2 regions of the Nonomuraea recticatena genome follow, and region 1 is predicted to be linked to the other one. Evidence: predicted binding sites of a transcription regulator. Region 1 holds the regulator's gene; the other holds the start of a gene.
What was found. Region 1 encodes LexA, which represses DNA repair genes until DNA is damaged. Its sites were predicted from a motif close to TCGAACANNTGTTCGA; they were not measured.

Region 1 (9,286 bases):
CGGGTTCGGGCATCGAGCCGGGGTGGCATGATCGGCTGGCTGATCTCGATGGTGGTGCTCTTCCTGGTCATCTACGGGGCGATCCGGCTGGCGCTCAAGCACGACAGGCGGAGCCGGATCCCCTCTCCTCGCGAGGTCGAGGACCGGCAGCTCAGGGAACGTGTCGCGGCCGAACGGGCGCGGCACAAGCGAGAAGCAGAGCAGCGGGCTGCTCGAGGTCGCGACGATGGCCTTGGCGGTTCCGCGGCCCATTCGACCAGGCCAGGCCGTTGACTCGTCGGCTGAAGAACCGGGTTCTCGTCGTCCGCATCAGTGTGGTCTGACGGGTTCCGAACCGGATGGAGGAGGATGGCCCGACCCGCTCTCGCGCGGGCCGGGCGCTCACGCGTTGGTCAGGTGCCGTCGATCAGGCGGATGGCGATGGCCGGGCTGAACTGGCCGGCGGGGATGTTCGGCGCGATGCCGCAGTTGCCGTCGGAGTCGCCGGGAATCTTCACCCACAGCAGCATCTCGGCTCCGCCGTCACCGCCGAGCTGGGTGGGGGTCCCGAGCTTGCGGCCCGCGGGGTTGCACCACTCCCCGTTGGAGCCGTTGCCGTTGCGGCTGGTGTCGATCACGAACGTGGCGGTGCCGCCGAGCGACGCGTTGACCGAGCTCGCGTAGGTGGCCGACTGGGCGGTGGTGTAGTAGTTGGAGACGTTCACCGAGAAGCCGCGGATGTTGCCGACGCCCGCGTTCTTCAGGCGGGTCGCCATCGTCCCCGCCGCGACCCAGCCGGCGTTGCCGCCGTCGAGGTAGGCCCACGCGTTGGGGGCCTTGTCGCGGAACTGCTGGGTGGCGTACACCAGCATGCGGTTACGGGCCTGGATGGCGGTGTCGGTCATGCAGCCGAAGTCGCCGAGGGAGTCGGGCTCGATGACGACGATCGCCGGGCGGTTGCCGATCCCGGAAGCGAACGCGGAGATCCACGTCTTGTACGCCGACTCACTGCCCGCGCCGCCGCCCGAGTGGCCGCCACAGGCGTCACGACCGGGGATGTTGTAGGCCACCAGGACCGGGAGCTTGTTCGCGGCGTCCGCGGCGGCCACGTGGCGGGAGACCGCCGCGCCGACGTCGCCGCTCCAGTTGCCGAACCAGCGCGCCATCGGCTTGTCCGAGATCGACGACTTGATGCGCGCCGCCCTGGAGTCGCCCGCGTTGGCGCGCACCCAGATCGCCGGATTGGACTGCGGATCGACATAGAAGCCGTCGGTCATGGCGACCGGCCCTGAGCCCGGCTCCTCCGGCTTCGGCGTCGTCGTAGGAGACGTCGTGGGTGTCGTCGTGGGGGAGGGAGTAGGCGACGGTGATGTCGATGACGTCTCGGTCAGCGAGACGTTGTCCACGTAGAAGCTGAAGCCCGCGTTCTTGCCGAGCTGGAACGACACCTGGCCGCCCGACGTGCTCAGGCTTGAGGTGAACGGGAAGCTGAAGCGCTTGCTCGTCGTGGTGAGCGAGATCGTCTTGGTCAGAGTGTTGGTGTACGGGGGGTTCGCGAGCTGGACGGTGGTGACCGCGGTGACCGGAGCGGACGCCGAGGCGTCGAACGACAGCTTGTAGGCCTTGCCGCTGGTCAGCTTGATGTCGTTATGGCCGATCATGGCGTCCCACGGGTTGGCGGTGCCGCCCGGGACGTTGACGCGCAGACGCTCCGCGTCCAGGGCCATCGTGGTGTTGGCGGACTTCCACCAGGGAGCGGTGCCGCTGCCGAAGGTGCCGTTGACCACGAGTTCGGGAACCGCGGCGGCGGAGACGGCGGCTGTCACCGACAGCACGGTCACCGTCGAGGCGGTGACCGCCATCAGGCGGGTTAACAATCGCACGAAAGGCGTCCCTTCTGGATTCCAACATCATGTCGGTGATCCAATATCACAGGATTTAACCGCTTCCGTGACCTTTTGTGGAATGCAGTGGTCCGCCAAGGGCTCGCGCAGCTCGCTTGAGGAGTGGGCGTGTCGCCACCGTGCGCCGCGCCGTACGGGGGCACCGCCAGACTGCTCAGCCGAGGGAGCGCAGGTCCGGCCGTCTTCGCAGGACGGCAGGGCGCAGCAGCCGAGCCCGGAGGCGCTCCTGGGCGCGGCTTCAGGGGGCGTGCCATTCAATTCGCTTAGGGTGGCTGGTTCACTTCTGGTGTCAGTACGGCCAGGTCGTCTCCACGCCCCTTCCCCAGTTCCTCTCGCTAGAGACGTGCCCTTCCGGCGAGCCCCGGAGGAATCGTAGGGGTCGCTGCCGCCTCGAGAGTCCACTGAGATGGGCCGCTCGATCGGACGCCCCCGCCGGAGGACCGATCGAGCGACCCAAGACTGCGCTCCGATGCTGCAAGCGATGAGGGGAGGGGTGCCATGCGCTCACCCCGTCAGGCCGCGAGGTGAGACACGCGCCACGGCCTCGCGACCAGGCGAGGGTGGACGACGTCTCGTTCGTCGTCGACGAGGGCGAGATCTTCGGCGACCTCTCGGCTCGTGCCGTACCCGATGACTGACTGTGAAACGGCCCATGCCAGCCATTGACCGACCGCGACGTGGACTCTCCTGCCAGCCCATTGACCGACCGCGAGGTGGACTCTCATGTCAGCCATGGGTTGACCGCGAGGCCGACAGGCATGCCAGGCTGCAAGATCCTGCGTGAGCCTCAACCTCACCGACGCCCAACCCGCCGTCTCAGGGGCGGCATCATCCGGCGTTCCGCGTGCACGCTGCCGAGGCATGTGCCCGACGCCGTTCGAACAGCCCCAGATGCAACACTTAGGCACGGTTCGCGCAGGCCACGATCATTGCCTCACGCGCCGTTGGATCCGACCGCGTTCGCACGACACCTCAGACACTGGTCGATCAGCCCGAGCTGTTGAGCGCCCAGGCACCGTTCGAACAGATCGCGCTCGCTACCTCATATGCCACCCGACAGCCCGCGTTCGCGTGATGCCACAGGCACTGGCGAACCGTCGCGCCTGTAGGGCGCTCAGGCATCGTCCGAGCAGGCCGCGCTTGCTGTCTCATGCGTCGTTCAATCAAACCGCGGTCGCACGACGCTCAGACGTGGGCGAGATACGCGACATGAATAGGAAGCCGTGCGATCGGCCGTCGGACCGGCGTGGCGATCTAGCAACCTGAGCTCGCACGATACTCGAGCAATCGCGATACTCGATTACGGGGCTCGCGCGAAATTCGGACGATGGGAAGCCGCACGTCAAGCGCCCGAGCCCGGGCAGCCAGCCAACCTGGCCCGGCGATCGGACTGTAGAAAGTTCACGACCTCTCGCGGTCGAGGAACCGTGTGGCACCCGCGCCTCACGGCCTTCTCGAAGGGCTGAAGGTCGCGGGCTTGGAGAGCTGTGCGGCATGCACCACGGGCCGCTCGATCGGCCGTCTCCCAGTAGAGGCCGATCGAGCGGTGGAGAGCCCCGCGGCTAGAGGCGGCGGAGAACCGCGACGACCTTGCCCAGGACGCTGGCCTCGTCGCCGGGGATCGGGTCGTAGTTGGAGTTGTGCGGGACCAGCCAGACATGGCCGTCCTTGCGCTTGAACGTCTTCACCGTCGCCTCGCCATCGATCATGGCCGCCACGATGTCGCCGCTCTCGGCAACCGGCTGCTGCCGTACGACCACCCAGTCCCCGTCGGCGATGGCCGCCTCGATCATCGAGTCACCGGTGACCTGGAGGAGGAAGAGGGTGCCCTCGCCGACCAGCTGCTTGGGTAGCGCGAAGACGTCCTCGACGCTCTCCTCGGCCAAGATCGGACCACCGGCGGCGATGCGCCCGACCAGCGGAACATACGCCGCGGTCGGCCTGTTCACCGGGGCTTCGTCGACGCCGCCGTCGGGGTCGACCCACAGCACCGGCTCGCCGGGCAGCCTGACCTCAAGAGCGCGGGGCCGGTGTGGATCACGCCTCAGATAGCCCTTGCGCTGCAACGCCGTCAGCTGGTGCGAGACGCTGGACGTGCTCGTCAGCTGCACAGCCTCGCCGATCTCGCGCATGGACGGCGGGTAGCCCCGCTGCTGCACCGAGTCGCGGATCACCTCAAGGATCTTGCGTTGCCTGGGCGTCAGGCCCAGGGAGTCGCGACGGCGAACCGCAAGGTCGCTGACGCCGTTGTCGTCACTCCGCTCGCTCATGCTCTCCTCCTCGCCCGGCGGCCCGCTTCATCGGCGCGCCTTCCGGTCCGTGGTCTTCATGTCGCACACAGCGACCGTACCGCCGATTGAGATCAACTTCAAACAATTGTTCGAGTCTTCCTCGAAATCGTCGGCGACGTGGTGTACAACATCGTACGGGAGTTCGATCGACACCGTGTTCGATTCGCTGATCTTTATTCGACCTTTTCCGTGGGTCGACGGTGGCGGGAGGTCATCAGTGCGGGCGACCACAAGCACAGATTCAACCAGCCAAGACAGCCAACTCACCCTGATCGCCGACATCACGAGAGAGGAGCGCCGGCGCGCCCCCGAGGGCGCGCGCCGCCTCCGTCTGGTGCCGCCACCCCGCTCATTCGCCGGTACGGCCTGCGACCCCCCAATGGAGCACGACCGTCAGGCGGGTTCCAGAGGCCGAGGTCGCGCCGACCCCGCCCCCGCTGCCGCTGAGACACCCAGTGCGCCTGGTGGCGTGGGTCCGGAGCCGGATGGGCTAAGGAGCGCAGAAGCCGCAGAACGGTACGGCGAAGGCTCCAGGTCGAGGCAGAGCGCGCCGTCGCAAGGGGGTGGCCATCGGGTGCGGGGCGAAACCGGGGCGTACGGGAAAGCCCGCCGGGCATGGCAGGAGGCCGACCCGGACGGTGAAGGCTGCAGAGAGAGTGCCACGGCGGAGCGTGTTGACGGGGGTCGCGGGGCGAGGGGCGCGGCGGTACGGGATGGCGGGGGTCGTGCAGGACGGGGTGGGGCGGATCGGGATGGCGGGGGTCGCGGGGCGAGGGATGCGACGGTGCGTGACGGCGGCGGTCGTGCAGGGGGTGGGCGCAACCGCGTTGACGGAGGCCGTGCAGGACGGGGTGAGGTGGAACGTGTTGACGGGGGTCGCGGGGCGAGGAGTGCCACGGTGCGTGACGGCGGCGGTCGTGCAGGACGGGGTGAGTGGAAGCTCGATAACGAAGATCGTGCAGGACGAGGCGCGGCGGTAGGGGATGGCGGCGGTCGCGCAGGCCAGGGCCGGCGGGAGCGCGTTGACGGAGGCCATGAAGGACGGGGTGAGGGGGAGCGGGATGGCGGGGGTCACGGAGCGCGGGGTGCGGGGGAGCGGGGTGGCGGAGGCCATTGGGAGAGGGGGGATATGGCGTCGGACGGGGGAGGCCGCGGGGCAAGAGAGGAGACGGGGCGGGATGGCGAAGGTGGCAAAGCGAGGGGCAGGGTCGGGGCTGACCGCGGAGGCCGAGGGGCGCGGGAAGCGGGAAGGCCGTATGGGACAGATCGCAGCACGGTGGCCGGGTCGTACGGCAGAGAACGCAGCACGGTGGGGGAGGCCGGGCCGTACGGGGGAGGTCGCAGCACGGTGAGGGAGGCCGGGCCGTACGAGAAGCGTCGTAGCACGGTGGACGAGGTCGAGTCGGAGCGGCGGGGGCGCCGTGCGGGGGCTCGGCGGGGTGGCGGGGGGCGAGGTGAGGAGCGTCCTGTGACGGGGGCAGGCCGGTCGGGGGACAGGCGGTTGCGGGTACTGCAAGGCGGCGCGAGCCAGGAGCCGGTGCGGCCGCGACGCGAACCCGGCACGGGAGGCAGAACGGAACGGCTGGGGGCGGTGACGAGTGGGCCCAGGGGAATCGCTGAGGTGCGGGACGGCGGATCGACGCGCCCGCCGGGCGACGCGGAGGTCAGAGGAGACCGGTGGATCCGTTCCCGGTCTCGCGGTGACGCAGGCACAGGTCGGCCCAGCCGCCGGCCGGTCGGCGATGAGGTGAAGTCGGGCTGGTGGGCGCGTCTGCGAGCCGGCGCGGGAGCCGTTCGGCAAGCCCGCCCGCCCGCCAATGCTGAGGGGAAGGTTTTTTCGCGTGTGGGTGACGATTCGCGAGCTGTCCGATCCACCGGCCTGCCGGTCGGTGGTGAGGCGCGGGGTCTCCGGCTGGCCTACTCGGACGTGGGCGCGGAGAAGCGAGGCGGGCGCTCCGAACGCCCGCAGGTGAGAGAGCAGCGGCGCTCGGAGGAAGGGCAGCGGCGCCCGGTGGGGAAGGGGCGCCGGGCGGGACGGGGCCGTGCGGAGGCCCAGGTGCGAGGCGACAGGCAGGGGCGAGGGGAGAGGCAGGGGCGAGGCGGCAGGCAGGGGCGAGTCGACAGGCCGCGCGACGGGGTCGGTCGACCGCAGAGCAGGAATCGCGGTGCTGTGCGCGGGCTGGATGGTCTGCGGGGTCCGCGGCTGGCCGTGCTTCGGGTCCGGCGGGCGCTCGGCAGGCGAAGGGCGGGAGATCGTGCTCGAGGGTGGCCCGACCCGCGCGTACGGCTGGCGGAGGCAGGCCCGCGAGGTGAGGCGGTTCGGCGAGCTCCGATGAGGTTGACCAGGCGGGGTCGGATCGTGCTCGTGGGGCTGTTCGCGGCGTTGACGCTGGGCGGGTTCGTGCTCGGCGCCAAGGCGACCAGCTGGGCGATCGCGCAGGAGTCGAGGGGCATGGGACGCGAAGGGCTGCCGTGGGTGGTCGTGGAGAAGGGCGACACGTTGTGGACCATCGCCGCCGCGGTGTCACCTGGCGACGACACGGCCGCGACGGCGGGGGAGATCATGCGGCTCAACGGCCTGAGCAGCTCACTGATCCGTCCCGGCGGCCGACTGTACCTCCCGGACCGCACGCCCTGACGACGGTGTCTTGGGTCCGTGCGTCTTGACGACGGTGTCTTGGGTCCGGGCGTCTCGACGACCGTGTCTCGAGTCCGTGGGTCTTGACGATGGCGTCTCAGGTCAGTACGCCGACGGAGTCGTACATCTGCTGGGAGTCGCTGACGACGAAGATGTTGGTCAGCCCCTTGCCTGACCGGTCAGGCTCGGCGGGATCGTGGAGCTGACCACGATGCCGCCGGTCTCGCCGCCGGAGGCCCGGTAGAGGCTGGGCGATGGGCTTCCCGGACCGCACAGCCTGACGACGCCGCCTCTCGGGGAGCGGCCTCCTGGATGGTGTGAGAGCCCGCCGCAGCGTTGGCTGAGCCCTCGCCCCGAGTTTCCAACGGGTTGCTCTGCCCTCCGGGGTCGTCGTTCTGTGCTTCGGGCTGCGCTTCCCGCTGGGTTGCGCTTTCCGCTGGGTCGCTCTCCCCTCTGTCGCCCTTCGGGTCGGGTCGCCCTTCGGGTCGGGTCGCCCTTCGGGTCGGGTCGCCCTTCGGGTCGGGTCGCCCTTCCTCTGGATCATTCGGCCCTCTGGGGCGCCCCTCGGGTCGCTCTCTGGGGCGCCAGTTTTGCGTGCTGCTCCGTGTTGCGGGTTGCCGCGTGCTGCCTCATGCTTGCGGGTTTGCCGCGTGCTGCTCCGTGTTCCGGGCTGCCCCGTGTTGCCTCATGCTTTCGGGTTGCCGCGTGTTGCCGGTTTCGTGCTTCGGGTCGATTCGCTCCCTGAAGCGTAGGGCGTGCTCTGGCGGGTCTGACGGCGGGCGCGAGGGGTCGTGGCCGGGGGAATCCAGGAGGGTGACCCGTTGCTCCATCTACGTGAACCCAAGCGGTCACGCCTCCGTACTGGACACTCCGGCATGCCGCCTCACATCACCCCCATCCAAGGGTGATTCGGCCATCGGCGACACCCGTCACGCAACCCCATCCCCGTCCCACCAGTGCGACACGCCGACGTTCCAGGGCTCCAGCGCGGCTGATCAGCGACTTCGGTTGGATGGGCCGGGCCAACTTGCGTTCATGGTCGCGCGCTTCTACGGTTGGACCACAACATCTAGTAGTTACACCGATGTAGTTCACCACAACTTGTGTTTCCGTGACCGCTCCATGGCAGCCCGTGGCGCGGGCGCGAGCGTCTGCCGACGAGCATTTTACGAGTGGTGAGCCCATGTCGCGGCCGAGGAGGCGAAGGGTGCACTGTCCGTTCTGTCGTCACCCGGACACCAGGGTCATCGACAGCCGCTCCACGGACGACGGAGGCGCCATCAGGCGTCGCCGTACCTGCCCTGAATGCGGGCGCAGGTTCACCACGCAGGAGACGGTCCTGCTGATGGTGAGCAAGCGCAGCGGAGTGACCGAGCCGTTCTCGAGGGACAAGGTGGTCGCCGGCGTCCGCAGGGCGTGTCAGGGCAGGCCCGTCACCGAGGACTCGCTCGCGCAACTCGGGCAGCGCGTGGAAGAGGCCATCAGGGCCAGAGGAGCGGCCGAGATCCCCTCCAACGAGGTCGGTCTGGCGATTCTCGGGCCGCTGCGGGACCTGGACGAGGTGGCGTATCTGCGGTTCGCATCGGTATATCGCGGTTTCGAGAGCCTGGCGGACTTCGAAGCCGAGATCAAGCAACTGAAAGCCGAGAAGGGGGAGTCATGACGGAGACGGTCAGCGGTTCAGTGACGCGTGGGGGCAAGCGCAAGGGGTTGAAGATGAAGCGGATCTTCACCAAGCCCGGAGTGCATCCCTATGACGAGATCACGTGGGAGCGCCGTGACGTCGTCATGACCAACTGGCGGGACGGCTCGATCAACTTCGAGCAGCGTGGTGTGGAGTTCCCCGAGTTCTGGTCGGTCAACGCGGCCAACATCGTGACGACGAAGTACTTCCGCGGCGCCGTGGGCACGCCGCAGCGCGAGTGGAGCCTGAAGCAGCTGGTCGACCGCGTGGTCGGGATGTACACCAGGACCGCGGTGGAGAACGGCTACTTCGCCTCCGACGAGGACGTGGAGATCTTCGACCACGAGCTGAAGCACGCGCTGGTCCACCAGATTTTCGCGTTCAACTCGCCGGTGTGGTTCAACGTGGGCACGCAGAGCCCGCAGCAGGTCAGCGCCTGTTTCATCTTGGCCGTGGACGACACCATGGAGTCGATCCTCGACTGGTACAAGGAAGAGGGCGTGATCTTCAAGGGTGGTTCGGGTTCGGGGGTGAACCTCTCCCGCATCCGCTCCTCCAAGGAGCTCCTGTCCAGCGGCGGTACGGCCAGCGGCCCTGTCAGCTTCATGCGCGGCGCCGACGCCTCCGCGGGCACGATCAAGTCGGGCGGCGCGACCCGCAGGGCCGCCAAGATGGTCGTCCTCGACGTCGACCACCCCGACATCGAGGAGTTCATCGAGACGAAGGCGCGCGAGGAGGACAAGGTCCGCGCGCTGCGCGACGCCGGGTTCGACATGGACCTCGGTGGCAA
Region 2 (9,286 bases), on a different contig from region 1:
ATCTTCGAGAACGACGCCGAGCGCAGGCAGATGCTCGAGGAGGCCTCCCTGACCTACGACCGGGTCACGGAGGCGTACCTCGACTACGGCTACTCGCTGGTCGAGCTGCCCCGCCTCGCCGTACAGGAGCGGGTCGGATTCGTGCTCAGACACCTGCGGAGAGCTTGAGCAGCACGATCCCGCCGATGATCGCGGCGAAGGACACCAGCTTGGCGGCGGTGATCCGCTCCTTGTAGATCAGCGCGCCGAGAAGCACGGTGCCGATGGAGCCGACGCCGGTCCAGATGGTGTAGCCGACACCCACGTCGAGTGTCCTGAGCGCCAGGCTGAGGGTGAAGATCCCGCCGGCCGCCGCCATCAGTGTGAAGACGGACGGCCACAGCCGGGTGAAGCCCTGCGTGGCGTTGGTGCCGAGCGCGAAGGCGATCTCGAAGACGATCGCGATGGAGAGATAGATCCAGGCCATGACGGTCACTCCTCAGACTGTGGTGGAAGGGGAGAGGCGGTCGGCCAGCTTGAGGCCGAGGACGCCGCCGATGATCAGAAGGAAGGCCAGCACCTTCCACACGCTCAGTGACTCACCGAAGATCACGGTGCCGAACACGACGGTGCCGACCGAGCCGATGCCCGTCCAGACGGTGTAGCCGACACCCACGTCGAGTGTCCTGAGCGCCAGGCTGAGGAAGAAGATGCCGCCCGCCGCGGCGGCCACGGTGAGCAGGGAGGGGCCGAGCCGGGTGAAGCCCTCGGTGGCGTTGGTGCCCAGAGCGAAGACCACCTCGAAAACGGCGGCGATGAGAAGGTAGGCCCATGCTTGAGTTCTTGTATGCACATACATATTCTGTGCATACACATAGAATGGATGTCAACACGGGAGGAGAGCCGGATGGCGACGCTCGACGACGACATGTGGGTCGGAGTGGTACGGCTGCACGCCAGAGTGGAGCACGAACTGGCCGCGGCCCTGCAGCGGCACGGCCTCGGCCTGTCGGAGTATCGCGCGCTGTGCCACCTGTCGACCGCCAGGAGCGGCGAGCTGCGCATGCAGGAGCTGGCCGACCTGCTCGGGCTCAACCAGAGCTCCGTCACCCGCCTGGTCGGACGGCTGGAGGCCGCCGGGCTCACCCGCCGTGACCTGTGCGCCAACGACCGCCGGGGCGTCTACACCGTCATCACCGAGGCGGGGAGGGAGCGGAAGGAGGGGGCGAGCGACCTCTACGAGCAGACGCTCACCGCTGCCCTCGACCGCGCCGCCTCCGACGGCCTCACGGCCACGGTGTCCGCGCTGCGTGAGTCATTCGCCGTCGGCTAGGACCGCCGCGACCGCGCGTATCGTCCCTTCGAGGTCGTCGGACGTGCCGTGGCCGCCGGGCGACCACAGGAAGACCCACGCCGACGTCGACGGCGTCGCGAAAATGATCGTCTGCCGGCCCGTGCGCGGATGCCAGACCCACAGCACGGGATCGTCTCCACCGACCATGCGCCCGACGAGCGCGTGGGCGGGGAGCAGCTCGGCGAGCGCCTCCAGTTGGGTACGCCGCTGCCCGGTGTAGGTGCTCGTCACGTCGCCGCCTCTCGACCCTTTTCCCAAGGATCTCCCCAGCTCAGCGGCCATGGCAACACGCCCGGCGTAATGTCAGGGAATGTCTGGCGACTCGGCGTGTTCGGGGCGCCATCGAACAGTCGTTCGGCTACTATGAAACTCGCCGAACCGCTTCCTGCACGGCTCGGCGGAAAATTGTCGGTCCCACCGCGTAGCTTTCACTCGACCGACCAGACACGACCCTCCAGGGGAGTTCCCATGGCTATCAACGACCGCGAGAAGGCCCTTGAGACTGCCCTCGCACAGATCGAGCGGCAGTTCGGCAAGGGCTCCGTCATGCGCCTCGGCGATGACGTCAGGGCTCCCATCGAGGTGACGCCGACCGGTTCGATCGCACTCGATGTCGCGCTCGGCATCGGCGGCTTCCCCAGGGGCCGCATCATCGAGGTCTACGGTCCCGAGTCCAGTGGTAAGACCACGGTCGCGCTGCACGCGGTGGCCAACGCGCAGCGGGCGGGCGGCATCGCGGCGTTCATCGACGCCGAGCACGCCCTCGACCCCGAATACGCCAAGAAGCTCGGCGTCGACACCGACGCCCTGCTCGTCTCCCAGCCCGACACCGGTGAGCAGGCGCTCGAGATCGCCGACATGCTGATCCGCTCGGGCGCCGTCGACATCATCGTCATCGACTCGGTCGCGGCCCTGGTGCCCAAGGCCGAGATCGAGGGCGAGATGGGCGACAGCCACGTCGGTCTCCAGGCCCGTCTGATGTCCCAGGCGCTGCGCAAGGTCGCCGGTGCGCTCAACAACACCGGCACCACGGCCATCTTCATCAACCAGCTGCGCGAGAAGATCGGCGTCATGTTCGGCTCGCCCGAGACCACGACCGGTGGTAAGGCGCTGAAGTTCTACGCCTCGGTCCGCCTCGACATCCGCCGCATCGAGACGCTGAAGGACGGCACGGAGGCGGTCGGCAACCGCACCCGCGTCAAGGTCGTCAAGAACAAGATGGCGCCGCCCTTCCGCGTCGCCGACTTCGACATCCTCTACGGCGTGGGCATCTCCCGCGAGGGCGGCCTCATCGACATGGGTGTGGAGCACGGCTTCGTCCGCAAGTCCGGCGCCTGGTACACCTACGAGGGCGACCAGCTCGGCCAGGGCAAGGAGAACGCGCGCAACTTCCTGCGCAACCACCCCGACGTGGCCAACGAGATCGAGAAGAAGATCAAGGAGAAGCTGGGTGTGGGGCCGCGCGTCGACGCCCCGGCCGAGGCACCCGCGGCCCCGGCCGCTCCTCCGGTCGCCGCCGCGCCCTCCGGCCGTGGTTCCAAGGCCGCCGCCACGCCCAAGCCCGGTGACGTCTGATCCGGTCTGAGGCATGAGCATGTCGCCGGCCCCCGTCCCCCGCCCGAACCCCGCCGCCCCCCAGAGGGACGGCGGGCCCACCGCCAACGACCACGAGCAGGCCGAGCACCCGACCTCGGAACGGCACGGTGTCTGACGTGAGAGCGGAAGCGAACGACGAGGGCAGGGGCACGGCCGAGATGACGCCCGAGCCCGACGTCAGCGGGGCATCGACCGGCACGACGAGCGATGGCCAGGCTGCTGACCGCCCGGCGCCGGGCACCCGTGCGGAAGCGGCCCGCGCAGAGGCGGCCGGTGCGGCGAGTGGCAGGGCCGAGAGCTCGGACGGCACCTCGGGTCAGCCCGGTGGCGAAGCGGACGGCCCGTCGGCTCACATCGGTGTGGGCGAGGGTGCGGTCCCCGTGTGGGGTGAGGAAGGCGCAGCGGCCACCCGAAGCTGGGGACAGGGCGTCACAGAGGCCGACAACGGCTGGACCGCCAACGCCCCGTCGACCGCAGAGGGCTGGACCACCGACAACCCGGCGACTCGGGACGGTTGGACCACCAACGACTCGGCGCCGCAGAGCGGCTGGGGCTCGAACGCGCCCCCCGGTGGCTGGGGGTCGCACGACACGACGCCTCAGGACGGCTGGGGTTCGCAGGAGGCGTCGGCCCGGGAGAGCTGGGGCCTGGGCGGCGGGTCGGCCGATGACGGCGGCGGCTCGGCAGACAGCACCTGGGGCGGGGAGCGCTCGGCTGCTGGCGCGTGGAGTTCGGGCGGATGGGGCCCTGGCGACGAGGCGGGCCAGGGCGCTTGGTCTCGCGTCCCCGACGGCGTCGCCGACCTCGCCCGCCCAACCCGTGCCCGCAAGAGCCGCAGGGCGTCACGCGACACGGAGGACGACGGCCCGATCTGGCGCTTCGAACCAACCAGTCGTTCCCCATGGTCGTCAAATGCCACGACAAGCGACCACGCCCCTGAGCCTCCGGCAACCACCGAGCCTCGGGAAGTCACCGAGCCTCGGGCAGCCGCCCAGCCGTGGGGAGACACCTCCGAACCTCGGGCCGCAGTCGCCGAACCTCGGGCAGCCATCCCGCCTTCGGAGGACGCCTCCGAGTCTCGGGTGGACAGCATCGAGCCTGCCGTCGCAGCAACCTCCCGGCCGAGCGCCTCATCCGTAGGACACGCGGCTTCGACAGGTACTCCATCGAAGACGCAGCCCCGTAGGGCGGGCCCGTCGCCGAGAGAACAGTCCGCGCTGGGAGAGTCGCCTGCTACGGGAGAGCGGCCGACGCCAGAACATATCTCCGGGGGTGATTCGCCGACTTCGGAAGGCGTCTCTCAGGGAGGATGGCCGACTCCGGAAGGTGTTTCTGCGGGAGGGTGGCCGACTTCGGGGGGCGTCTTCGAGGGATCCTCTGAGCATTCGTCGTCCCCCAACACGTCCGACGAGGGCGGCGACAGGCCGCAGGCAGACAGCGGTCATCCGCAGACACCCGATGCCCTCCCGACTGCCTCCGAGGGCCGGCTTCCCGACGCCCCCAGGCTTCGAACCGATCACCGAGAGCGCCAAGCCGCCGAACTCGGGCGTGATGCCGAGCTTCGGGGTCGTGGGACCGAAGGAGCTGGACGCGGAATCGACCGTCGGGGGAACGAGGCCGGCGGGCATGGACGCGACGCCGACCATCCTGGGGCGTCGCGCGACTGGGGCGCGTGGCCGGATGTCACCCGGCGCACGAGCCGTCCGAAGCGCAAGGTGCGTGAGCGCGCTTCGGGGGTGGAGGGCGAGTGGGCCATCCCCGAGGGAGGTCTCGGCTCGGGCGACGACGGCGGTCGGTCACACGGCTGGCTGGACTCCGGTGACGATGGCGGCGGGCCGTACTCGGGGCTCGCTTCCGGTGATGACGGCGACCGCCCGCAGCGCGGCCTGGCCTCCGGTGACGACGGGTCGACCACCCGCCGTCGCCCGCGCAGAGCCACTCGCCGCGCCAACACCTCCCCTCGGGACGTCGGCGACCCCTTCGACTCGACTGGAGAGCCCCCCGAATGGGCGCGTGATCACGCTGCCCCGACCGGCCGGCCAGCCGATCACCGGGGAAGCTCTTGGGCTGCTCCGAGCGGTCAGCCAGCGGACCAAGCCCAGGGTTACGCGGGCGCTCCGACCGGCCAGCCGTCCGATCACTCCCAGGGCTATTCGGCTGCCTCGAAGCGTCAGCACGAGGACGACTCCCGGCGCTATGAGGACTCCGCTCCCACCACGGGGCTGTTCAGTGACGGCCCGGAAGGCTACGGGAGTCGTGAGGGCGATGAGGGTTCGGGGGGTGAGGGGTCTCGTGAACGGCGGCGCTCGGGTGGGCGGCGCGGTGGCGGTGGCGCGCGCCGGGGCTCGTCGAGGAGGCGTTCCGGCGGGCCGGATGGGCCCGACGAGGGTTCAGGGGCCGCCTCGGGTCCTCCGGCGAATCCCGAATCGGTCGCGAGGGCGATCTGTCTGAGGCTGCTCACCATGGGGCCCAAGACCAGGGCGCAGCTCGCCGAGGCGTTGCGGAAGCGCGAGGTGCCCGACGAGGCCGCCGACGCCGTACTCGATCGGTTCACGGAGTTGGGCCTGATCAACGACGAGGCATTCGCCGAGGCGTGGGTGGACTCACGGCACCACGGGCGAGGGCTGGCCCGGCGGGCGCTGGCGGCCGAGCTGCGGCACAGAGGGGTCGACAGCGACACGGTCAACGAGGCCGTGGAGCGGGTCGACTCCGACCAGGAGGCCGACACCGCTCGCAGGCTGGTGGAGCGCAAGCTGGCCTCGACGCGAGGGCTCGACGCGCAGGTCCGCACCCGACGGCTGGCGGGGATGCTGGCGCGCAAGGGGTATGGCGCGGGGCTGGCCTATCGGGTGGTTCGCGAGGCGCTGGAGAGCGAAGGCGTCGAAATCGAGAACGACTTCCCATAACGCCTGGATGACCTTGTCGGGCTTCTCTCCCTGCACGTGTCCGAGCGGCGTCTCTTGGGATCTCTCCATGCCTGCCGTGATGCCTGTGTTGCGGGTAGGAATGTCTGCGCTGCGGTCGGTGGGGCTGGGATGCCGGGTTGGCCCGGCTATGGCTCCGGTGGCCGGAAGCCGCTGCCTGCCGGGGCGGGACGCGCGTGGGGGTCTCGGGAACTCTTCGGGCGGTCTTGGGAATGGGGCGTCAGGACCGAGTTAGCAGGGTAAATGAGGGCGTGTCGGCTATATCCGGCAAGATCGTACGGTTTGTGTTCGATTCGACGGTAGGGCGCGCTTGACAGCACGTCTTTGCTTGCCCGTTACCTCTTCGACGCATAACCTCGACGGCAGTGAGGAGTTACTCCGCGCAGTGCGGATTGCCATACCGGTGAACTACGGACGAGCGAGCTCGATTGACCCAGGGAAGGCAAGGCGTCGGCTGTTCAGTCGGTGCCGCGTCTGCCTTGGCTTGATATTTGTCCTGGTGGCGACACCGTTGGGGCGATCTGTGCTGCGCGCGTGACCCCTCCTGGAGCGTTTGGGCACATCTATGACGCGAGGAGGGCGGGGCGCACATGGAGACGCCTGTCGTGGTGCTGGCGGTGGCAGTGCTCCTGCTGGCATGCGTGATGATCGTCGCGTTTGTCATACTCCTGCGCCGAACCGCCGCGCTGGCTCCGCCACCCGTCTCCCAACCGTCGCCCGATCAGTTGGCCGAGGTGCACAGCGAGCTGGAGGAGGCGCGGCGCGAAGCCGTACTGATCAGGGACAAGGCTCAGTCCGACGCCGGTGAGATCGTGCGCAGGTCGGAGATGGCCGCTGAGAGCGCCGCGCAGATGCGTAAGGAGGTCGAAGAGGAGAGCCGCATCCTCAAGAACGAGCTCAAGGAGTTGCGTTCCGACCTCGAACGCAGGGAGAGCCGTCTGGCCGAAAGAGAGCAGCGCCTCGACGAAGAGGCGCGCAGGCAGGTCGAACGCGCCAGGAAGCTGGCCGAGACCGAGACGGAGCTGGCCGACAGGCGCGAGGAGTTGCTGCAGGTCGAGGGTGAGCGCAGGGCGATCCTCGAAAGGGTGGCAGGGCTGACCTCCGAGCAGGCCAAGAGCGAGCTGGTCAGGGAGATCGAGAACCAGGCCAAGCGTGAGGCGGCGCTGATCGTCAGGGAGATCGAGGGCGAGGCCCGCAAGGAGGGCGAGAAGCGGGCCACCAAGATCGTGACGCTGGCCGTGCAGCGCATCGCGGCGGAGCAGACGGCCGAGTCCGTGGTGAGCGTCCTGCACCTGCCGGGTGACGAGATGAAGGGCCGGATCATCGGCCGTGAGGGGCGCAACATCAGGGCGTTCGAGTCGACGACCGGGGTCAACCTGATCATCGATGACACGCCCGAGGCGGTGCTGCTGTCGTGTTTCGATCCGGTGCGGAGGGAGACGGCGCGGCTCACGCTGGAGAAGCTCGTGCTGGACGGACGCATCCACCCGCAGCGCATCGAGGAGGCCTACGACCGCAGCCGCGCCGAGGTGCAGGACCTGTGCGCGAGGGCGGGCGAGGACGCGCTGGTGGAGCTCGGCATCACGGACATGCACCCGGAGCTGACGCTGCTGCTCGGACAGTTGAGGTATCGCACCTCCTACGGGCAGAACGTGCTGAAGCACCTCATCGAGTCCGCGCACATCGCCGGGATCATGGCGGCGGAGCTTCGCATGAGCCAGTCGCTGATGAAGCGATGCGCGCTGCTGCACGACATCGGCAAGGCGCTGACGCACGAGGTGGAGGGCAGCCACGCGCTGATCGGCGCGGAGATCGCCAGGCGGTACGGCGAGCACGAGGACGTCGTGCACGCGATCGAGGCGCACCACAACGAGGTCGAGGTACGCACGGTGGAGGCCGTGCTCACCCAGGCGGCCGACGCGATCAGCGGCTCCAGACCGGGCGCCCGCCGCGAGTCGCTCGAGGCGTACGTGAAGAGGCTGGAGCGGCTGGAGGAGATCGCCACCTCCTACGAGGGCGTGGAGAAGGTGTTCGCCATGCAGGCGGGGCGCGAGATCCGCGTCATGGTGAAGCCGGACGCCATCGACGACATCCAGGCGCAGGTGATCGCCCGCGACGTGGCCAAGCAGGTGGAGGAGGAGCTCACCTACCCTGGCCAGATCCGGATCACCGTCGTCCGCGAGTCGCGCGCGACAGAGTTCGCCCGCTAGATCCTTTTCATCCTGTACGGCACAGCCCAGCAGAGGCCACCGCGGTCACCGGTGACCGCCCGTCGCCCCACGCGTCCTCCAGCGGGACTCCGCTTCCCGCCGCTACGTCGCAACCCTCAGGGAGGGCAGCGGCTCAGTACATGCCGAAGACCTGCTGGTAGAAGGCCAGCTCGGCGGCGAGCGCGGCGGTGCGCGTCTCCATGCGGCGAAAGCCGTGCGACTCGCCCTCGAACGACAGGTACGTGCACGCCACCCCGCGCTCCGACAGCGCGTCGGCGAACGCCGACGACTGCGAAGGCGGCACCACGGGGTCGTCCAGCCCTTGGAGCAGCAGCATCGGGCAGGTCACGCCGTCGGCCAGCGCGAGGGGCTCGCGGCTGGCGTAGAGGGCGGGGTCCTCGGGGCCGACCAGCCACTCGGTGTAGCGCGACTCGAAGTCGTGGGTGGCGGCGTTGAGCGCGGCGAGCGCGCTGACCCCGTAGTAGGACACCCCTCCGGCGAACACGGAGGACCTGCAGCAGGCGGCCATCACCGTCCAGCCGCCCGCGCTGCCGCCCCTGACCGCGATGCGCGCCGGGTCGGCCAGGCCCTCGGCGGCCAGCCATTCGGCGGCGGCGACGGTGTCCTCGACGTCGACGACGCCCCACTGGCCGCGCAGCCTGTCGCGGTAGGCCCTGCCGTAGCCTGTGGAGCCTCCGTAGTTGACGTCGATCACCCCGATGCCGCGCGAGGTGAAGAACGCCTTCTCCAGGTCGAGCGCCGAGTTGCTGTGCCCGGTGGGCCCGCCGTGCACGAACACCACGTAGGGGGCGGGCCCCTCCGCCGTGGCCTCGGGGTTGGCGGGCCGGTAGAGGAACGCGTGGACGTGCCGTCCGAACTCGCTGAGGAACTCCACGGGCTCGGCGGAGGGCAGGTAGGCCACGTCGGGCAGTTCACCGATGTCGCGCCGCAGCCCCTCCACCCTGCCGGTCACCGTGTCGAGCCTGGCGATCGAGCGGGGGATCGCCGCGCCGTACGCCACTCCGACCAGGGTGGCGCCGTCGGCGGACAGGGCCGGGTCCCACCCTGAGTACGGCACGTCGAGGTCGCGCAGCTCGCCCGTCTCGGGGTCGAGGATGCCCAGCCGCAGGTCGCCCTGGCCGTGCAGGACCGCGAGCCGCCCGTCGGCCAGCACGAGGTACGGCCTGCCGCCCAGCTGCCACAGCGGCCAGGCGAACTCCTCC

Region 2: a site for LexA is predicted at 1,676-1,691, ahead of recA (recombinase RecA). Genes of this name have one in related genera too.

The regions. Positions count from the first base shown of each region.
Region 1 covers NZ_BAAATE010000007.1:291,162-300,447, reverse strand. The annotation lists gene ABFX50_RS17155 (hypothetical protein) at 28-273, shown strand; gene ABFX50_RS17150 (glycoside hydrolase family 6 protein) at 393-1,862, opposite strand; gene lexA (transcriptional repressor LexA) at 3,446-4,153, opposite strand; gene ABFX50_RS17140 (hypothetical protein) at 4,665-5,288, opposite strand; gene ABFX50_RS17135 (hypothetical protein) at 6,217-6,510, shown strand; gene ABFX50_RS17130 (LysM peptidoglycan-binding domain-containing protein) at 6,507-6,812, shown strand; gene ABFX50_RS17125 (hypothetical protein) at 6,910-7,086, opposite strand; gene nrdR (transcriptional regulator NrdR) at 8,020-8,475, shown strand; gene ABFX50_RS17115 (vitamin B12-dependent ribonucleotide reductase) at 8,472-9,286, shown strand, end outside.
Region 2 covers NZ_BAAATE010000003.1:71,011-80,296, forward strand. The annotation lists gene ABFX50_RS06610 (AAA family ATPase) at 1-168, shown strand, start outside; gene ABFX50_RS06615 (DMT family transporter) at 146-466, opposite strand; gene ABFX50_RS06620 (DMT family transporter) at 479-832, opposite strand; gene ABFX50_RS06625 (MarR family winged helix-turn-helix transcriptional regulator) at 887-1,312, shown strand; gene ABFX50_RS06630 (hypothetical protein) at 1,295-1,564, opposite strand; gene recA (recombinase RecA) at 1,802-2,908, shown strand; gene ABFX50_RS06640 (hypothetical protein) at 2,922-3,044, shown strand; gene recX (recombination regulator RecX) at 3,088-5,835, shown strand; gene rny (ribonuclease Y) at 6,444-8,063, shown strand; gene ABFX50_RS06655 (S9 family peptidase) at 8,197-9,286, opposite strand, start outside.